2 linked regions of the Solidesulfovibrio fructosivorans JJ] genome follow. The protein of the gene in region 1 interacts with the protein of each later gene in a pairwise test. Links are inferred from orthologs where the notes say so. Each region holds a gene or a part of one and is shown on either strand. Other genes may lie near its edges.

Region 1 (3,187 bases):
CAGGCCGCGCCGAGGTCCGCGGTGCGCGAGTGGCAGACCGTGACCGTGGCGTTGCCGAAGGGCGTCGGGGCGGCGAGCAGCATGGCCATGGGCTTGCCCACGATGTTGCTGCGTCCGACCACCACGGCGTTTTTGCCGGCCGGGGACAGGCCGTAGTATTCGAGCAGCTTGATGACGCCGTACGGCGTGCAGGGCTTGAGTCCCGGCAGGCCGATGGAGAGGCGGCCGACGTTTTCCGGGTGGAAGCCGTCCACGTCCTTTTTGGGGTTGACCAGGGACAGGCAGCGGCCCACGTCGAGTCCCCGGGGCAGGGGAAGCTGGAGCAGAATGCCGTCGATGTCGTCGCTGGCGCCCAGTTCCGTGATGAGCTTTTCCAGGGCGCACTGGCCGGTCGCGCCATCGAGGCGCCAGATGCGCGACACGATGCCCACTTCCTCGCAGGCTTTTTCCTTGTAGCGGACGTAGATCTGGGAGGCGGGGTCCTCGCCGACCAGGATGACGGCCAGATGGGGCGCCCGGCCGTATTCCCGGACAATGGCGTCCACATCGTCCTTGACCTTCTGGCGCAGCTCGGCCGCGACTTTTTTCCCGTCGATAAGCAGCATGGTGGGTCCTCCTTCGGAAGGCAGGAACCGGGGGGCAACCCCCTTTTGCAAAAGGGGGTTGCCCCCCGGACCCCTCCTCCCCGAAAACTCTTAGCTGGAGAGTCCGGTTGCCGTCCACTCCAATTGACGCGGCCTGGGCGTTGTCCGGCGAGGCAGAGCCTCGCCGGACAACGCCCAGGCCGCGCGAATGAGGGGTCCGGGGAGGCCATGCCTCCCCGGCGGGGTCGAGGGGCAGCGCCCCTCGCTCTTCGTTTTGTCTTACTCCGCTTCGTCGTCGGCGACCTCGTACCACTGGCCGGCCATGACCGGGCCGTAGAAGATGGCCATGTCCTCGAGCTCCTCTTCGATGCGCAGGAGCTGGTTGTACTTGGACAGGCGGTCGGAGCGCGACAGCGATCCGGACTTGATCTGGCCGGCGTTGACGGCCACGGCCAGGTCCGAAATGAAGCTGTCCTCGGTCTCGCCCGAGCGGTGGGAAACGACCGTGGTGTAAGCGGCCTGCTTGGCCATCTCGATGGTGTCCAGGGTCTCGGTCACGGTGCCGATCTGGTTGAGCTTGATGAGGATGGAGTTGGCCACGCCCTGGTCGATGCCCTCGGCCAGGATGTCGGGGTTGGTGACGAAGATGTCGTCGCCGACGAGCTGGATGCGTTCGCCGAGTTCCACGGTGAGCTTCTTCCAGCCGTCCCAGTCGCTCTCGGCCAGGCCGTCCTCGATGGAGATGATGGGGTAGCGGTCGACGAAGCCCGAGAGGTAGGCGACCATCTCGTCGGCGCTCATGGTGCGTTTTTCGCTGCCAAGGACGTACTTGCCGTTCTTGAAGAACTCGGAGGCGGCGGGGTCGATGGCCAGCGAAATCTCGTCGCCCGGGCGGTAGCCGGCTTCCTCGATGGCCTTGATGATGTACTTGAAGGCCTCGTCGTGGTCCTTGAGATTGGGGGCGAAGCCGCCCTCGTCACCCACGGTGGTCATGTGCCCGTCGGCGGCCAGGATGGTTTTCAGGGTGTGGAAGGTCTCGGCCCCCATGCGCAGGGCGTCGGCGAAGGTGCGCGCGCCGAGCGGCACGATCATGAATTCCTGGATGTCCAGGTTGTTGGGCGCGTGCATGCCGCCGTTGATGATGTTCATCATCGGCACGGGCAGCACCTTGGCGTTGACGCCGCCGAGATACTGGTACAGCGGCAGGCCGAGGAAGGAGGCGGCGGCGCGGGCGGTGGCCAGGGACACGCCGAGGATGGCGTTGGCGCCCAGGCGCGACTTGTTCTCCGTGCCGTCGGTGTCGATCATCAGGTTGTCGACGGCCACCTGCTGCAGGGCGTCCATGCCGATGACGGCCTCGGCCAGCTCGCCCTGGACGTTTTCCACGGCCTTGACGACGCCCTTGCCGCCATAACGGGAAGCGTCCTGGTCGCGCAGCTCCAGAGCCTCGCGCGAGCCGGTGGAGGCTCCGGAGGGTACGGCGGCCCGGCCGGAGGCGCCGGATTCCAGGGTGACTTCCACTTCGACGGTGGGATTGCCGCGGGAATCGAGGATTTCCCTGGCCCAGACGGCGGCAATAGTGCTCATGAGCGTCTCCTTGTTGGGTATGTTGGTGCGTTTGGTGCGGTGGAAAAGCGGGCCGGGCGGCCCGACACGTCAGCCTGTAACGCAATTCGCGGCGATTTATAACCCCCGCCGTCAAAGGGGGGTGCGGCCGGAAAGCAAGTCTTGGCGGGTCTTGGGGCGCCTGGCGGCGGGAGTGTCGCCGCAGCGACGTCAAATTGTGATGTCCGGAAAATCGCGGAGGTCGCCGCGCCGCTCCCGTCGCTTGAGATAACGCAGGAATTTTTTCGCCTCGACAAAGTCCGCGTCGATGCCCACGGCCTGGGTCAGCATGTCGCGGCAGGCGGCCAGATCGCCCTTTTCGTAGAGCACCCGGGCCAGGTTGAACATGATCCGTTCGTCCCGCGGCGCCAGCTCCAGGGCCTTTTGGTAGTAGGCGGCGGCGATGTCGTAGTTTTTCTGCTTGCGCAGGCGGATGCCGAAGGCGTTGATGGAGGCTTTCTGGCCATGGCCCTCCGGGTCGCCGGCTCCGGCCTGGCGCAGCACGGCCAGGGCGGTGGCGTCGTCGTCGGGCGCGCCGGCGGCGGCCAGCGCCACCAGGATGACCGTGAAAAGCGCCCGCTCGGGGTCGGGCAGGGCGTTTTGGTCCACCGCCGCGCCGGCGTCGCGCAAAAGCCGCGAAAGCACCAGGGCGGCCGGGGCCAGCCGTTCCTTGAAGATGAGCGGGGCCGGCAGGAAGTGGGCCAGGAATTCCTCCGCGGTGACGGTTTTTTGCAACGGCATGGGCAGGGTCTTGTCGTCCAGGGGAAAGATGAGGATACGGGCCGCGTCCAGGCGCATGGCCAGCCAGTTGATGCGCTGGGTGAAGTCGCGGGTGGCGGCCCCGGCCTTGCCCATCCGTTCGAGCTTTTGCGATTGGTAGCAACCGAGAATTTCCGGCAGCATGGATCGGTCCCCCGGAGCCGGCGGCATGGATGCCCGGCGCCTACGGTAGGCGTTTGTCGCGCCTGGCCCGGTCCAGGTCCCGGCCGAGCCAGAGT
Region 2 (3,181 bases), on another replicon or contig:
GGGAGCGCCGTTGGTGTAGATGTAGAGGTCGCGGGATATGGGGTACTTCTTGGACTTGGCGGTCTCGGCGGTGGCCTTGACGCCGTTGACGCTCAGCGGCTTGGTGGAGGCGTCGAGGTAGCCCAGGCCGATGTAGCCGATGGCGTTCTTGTTCTTGCTGACGGCCTGGACCACGGCGCCGTTGGAAGCCTGCATCAGGGCGCCGGGGAACACGTGGGCCTTTTTCATGACCAGGTTCTCCCAGCACTCATAGGTGCCCGAGGAGGTGTCGCGGGAAATGACGACCACCGGGCCCGTGCCGCCGAGATCCTTCCAGGAGGTCACCTTGCCGGTGTAGAGCTCCTTGAGCTGCTCCAGGTTGACGGCTTCGAGCTTGTTGGCCGGATTGACGATCGGGACGATGGCGTCGATGGCCACCACGGTCTGGACCGGATTTTCGCCCTTGCTCTTGGCCAGGTCGATTTCCTTCTGCTCCATGGCGCGCGAAGCCATGGCGATATCGGTGGAACCGTCGATCAGGGACTTGATGCCGTTGCCCGAACCGCCGCCGGAAACGGAAATCTTCACGTCCGGATGGGCCTTCATGTAGGCCTCGACGACCTTCTGCATGATGGGCAGGACGGTGGTGGAACCGTTGACTTTGATGGCGGTTTCGGCAAACGCGGTGGAGGCCACGAGCAACAGCGCGGCCACGATACCAATAAGTTTCTTCACTTGAGAACCCTCCTAAGTGGTTGTCGCGCCACGATTGGCGCGAAATGCCCCAGGTCACGGGCGAAACCTATGGACGGACTGTGACGGTTCGGTGACAAGGCCACGGAAAACGCGTGACGCGGCACCCTGTCCGAATTCACAAATGATTCCCACAAGTTGTATTGTTCAATTGTTACAAGGCCTCCATGACGACGCCGGGGCCGCCACACCGGGCGGCCGGACGCCGGGCGGGCGCTGACGGGACGGTTCCTTGACCACGGGGCTTGGCCGGTCTATGTACGTGACCATATACCTGGAACAGAAATTTTGACCACCCCTCCAGCCGGAGTCGTCATGCCCGCACCGTTTATTCTTTCGCCTTCCCTGCTTTCCTCCGACTTCGGCCGGCTGGCCGACGAACTGGCCGCCCTGGAAGGGGCCGGCCTGCGCTGGGTCCATCTGGACGTCATGGACGGGCTGTTCGTGCCCAACATCACCTTCGGCCCGCCGATCATCGCCGCCATGCGCCGCCGCAGCAAACTGTACTTCGACACGCACCTCATGATCGAGCGGCCGGAGCGTTACCTGGCCGCCTTTCGCGAGGCCGGCTCGGACCTCATCTGCGTCCATGCCGAGGCCACGGTCCACCTGGAACGCGCGGTCTCGGAAATCCGCCGCCTGGGCGCGGCCCCGGGCGTGGCCCTCAATCCCGCCACCCCCCTTTCCCAGGTGGAATACCTGCTGCCGCAACTCGAGATGGTGCTGGTGATGACCGTCAACCCCGGGTTCGGCGGCCAATCCTTCATTCCGTTCTGCCTGGACAAGGTCAAGGATCTTGCCGCCATGCGTCGGGAACGCGACCTCTCCTTCCGCATCCAGGTGGACGGCGGCGTCTCTCCGGACAATACCGCCGCCCTGGTGGCGGCCGGCGCCGACGTGCTGGTGTCCGGGTCGGCCTTTTTCGGCCACCCGCCCTACAAGGAGCGCCTGGATGTCTTTCAGGCGGCGGCTGCGACCAGCCCCACGTAAGCGGGACCGACGGCCCGGCGGCTTCCACGCCGCAAGGCGCGCCCCTCTGCCCGCCGTCCAGGCGGTCCTTGGCGACATGCCGGGCCGTCTGACGCGCCTGTCCTCCATTCTCGACGCCCTGGACCAGGGCATCGCCTTCGTCTCGCCCGAAGGCCTGGTCATGGAAATAAACGACCGCTACCTGAACCTGCTCGGCCGCGCGGCCGAGGACGTCCTGGGCCAGGGACTGGCCGCCCTGGACCTGGAAACCGAGGACTACCAGGCCAGCGCCTTTCTGGACCTCTTCCGGCGGGGCGTGGCCCATGCCCCGGTCTCCTTCGACCGCCGCCTGGGCGTCCGGGACGTCACGGCCAAGCTCCAGCCCGTCTTCGACCAGGGCAGCCTGATCGGCCTGCTCGTGTCGCTTATCGACGTCACCCCGCTGGTCGAGGCCAGACTCTCGGTGGAGCGCGAGAAAAGCTTTCTCGAACAGGTCATCACCATCGCCGGGGCGGCGATCTGCATCGTCAACCGCGACGACGTGGTGGTCACCATAAACGACGAATTCACGGCCATCACCGGCTACAGCCGCGACCAGGCCCTCGGACGCGAGCGGGCGGGCCTTTTGCGGGAATCCCCGCCCTCGCCCTGTCCGGCCAAGCCGGCCAGGCCCGGCAACGGCGCCGTGCAAAAACGCCAGTCCCAGATCCTCACCCGCGACGGGCAGCGGCTGACCATCCTCAAAAACGCCGCCCCCATCCTCGACGCCACGGGCACGCCCACCGGCGGCATCGAATCCTTCGTCGACGTCTCGAGCCTCATCCGGGCCCGGGTGGAGGCCGAGGAAGCCAGCCGCATGAAATCGGCCTTCCTGGCCAACATGAGCCACGAGATCCGCACGCCCTTAAACGCCATCCTGGGCCTGACCCAGATTCTGCGCAAAACAGCATTGACCGACGAACAGCGTGATTGCGTGGACACCATGCGCTCGGCCGGCGAGGGGCTGCTGGTCATCCTTGGCGACCTCCTCGATTTCTCCCGCATGGAGGTCGGCCGCCTGGAAATCCGGCCCGCGCCCATGGACATCGAACGCCTGCTCGAGGAAACCCGGCGGGTCATGGAGCCGCTGGCCGCGGAGCGCGGCCTGACCCTCTGCCTGGAACGCGATCCGGATCTGCCCCGGGTGCTGGTGTGCGATCCGATGCGCCTCAAACAAATCCTGCTCAACCTGCTCTCCAACGCCATCAAATTCACGCCCCAGGGGCGCGTGACCCTCTACGCCAGCCGGGCCCGGGAACCCATGGCCTACGAGGGGCCGGTGGCCGTGCAGTTCGCGGTGCGGGACACCGGGCCCGGCATCCCCGAGGGCATGCGGGAACGCATTTTCGAGCCGTTCGTCCAAAGCGACGAAACCATCGCCGGCAACCACGGCGGCACGGGGCTGGGACTTTCCATCTCCGACCGGCTGGTGCGGCTGCTC

What was found.
Region 2: the proteins of eno (region 1) and rpe interact in binary tests that used the Escherichia coli proteins (3 or more experiments, as listed by UniProt). The link is inferred for Solidesulfovibrio fructosivorans JJ] from one-to-one orthologs.

Annotation. Positions count from the first base shown.
Region 1 is NZ_AECZ01000037.1:13,995-17,181, reverse strand. The notes cover bases 18-2,886. They hold eno (phosphopyruvate hydratase), read right to left. Parts: upstream 2,172-2,886; coding sequence 864-2,171; downstream 18-863. Other genes in these bases: DESFRDRAFT_RS17845 (tetratricopeptide repeat protein), read right to left, coding at 2,361-2,886; folD (bifunctional methylenetetrahydrofolate dehydrogenase/methenyltetrahydrofolate cyclohydrolase FolD), read right to left, coding at 18-605. Outside these bases: more of folD, read right to left, coding at 1-17; more of DESFRDRAFT_RS17845, read right to left, coding at 2,887-3,092; DESFRDRAFT_RS17840 (type III pantothenate kinase), read right to left, coding at 3,133-3,187. UniProt on the Escherichia coli protein: Catalyzes the reversible conversion of 2-phosphoglycerate (2-PG) into phosphoenolpyruvate (PEP). It is essential for the degradation of carbohydrates via glycolysis.
Region 2 is NZ_AECZ01000027.1:49,887-53,067, forward strand. What follows is about bases 22-2,884. They hold rpe (ribulose-phosphate 3-epimerase), read left to right. Parts: upstream 22-1,047; coding sequence 1,048-1,722; downstream 1,723-2,884. Other genes in these bases: DESFRDRAFT_RS16005 (PstS family phosphate ABC transporter substrate-binding protein), read right to left, coding at 22-714; DESFRDRAFT_RS16015 (PAS domain-containing hybrid sensor histidine kinase/response regulator), read left to right, coding at 1,799-2,884. Outside these bases: more of DESFRDRAFT_RS16005, read right to left, coding at 1-21; more of DESFRDRAFT_RS16015, read left to right, coding at 2,885-3,181. UniProt on the Escherichia coli protein: Catalyzes the reversible epimerization of D-ribulose 5-phosphate to D-xylulose 5-phosphate.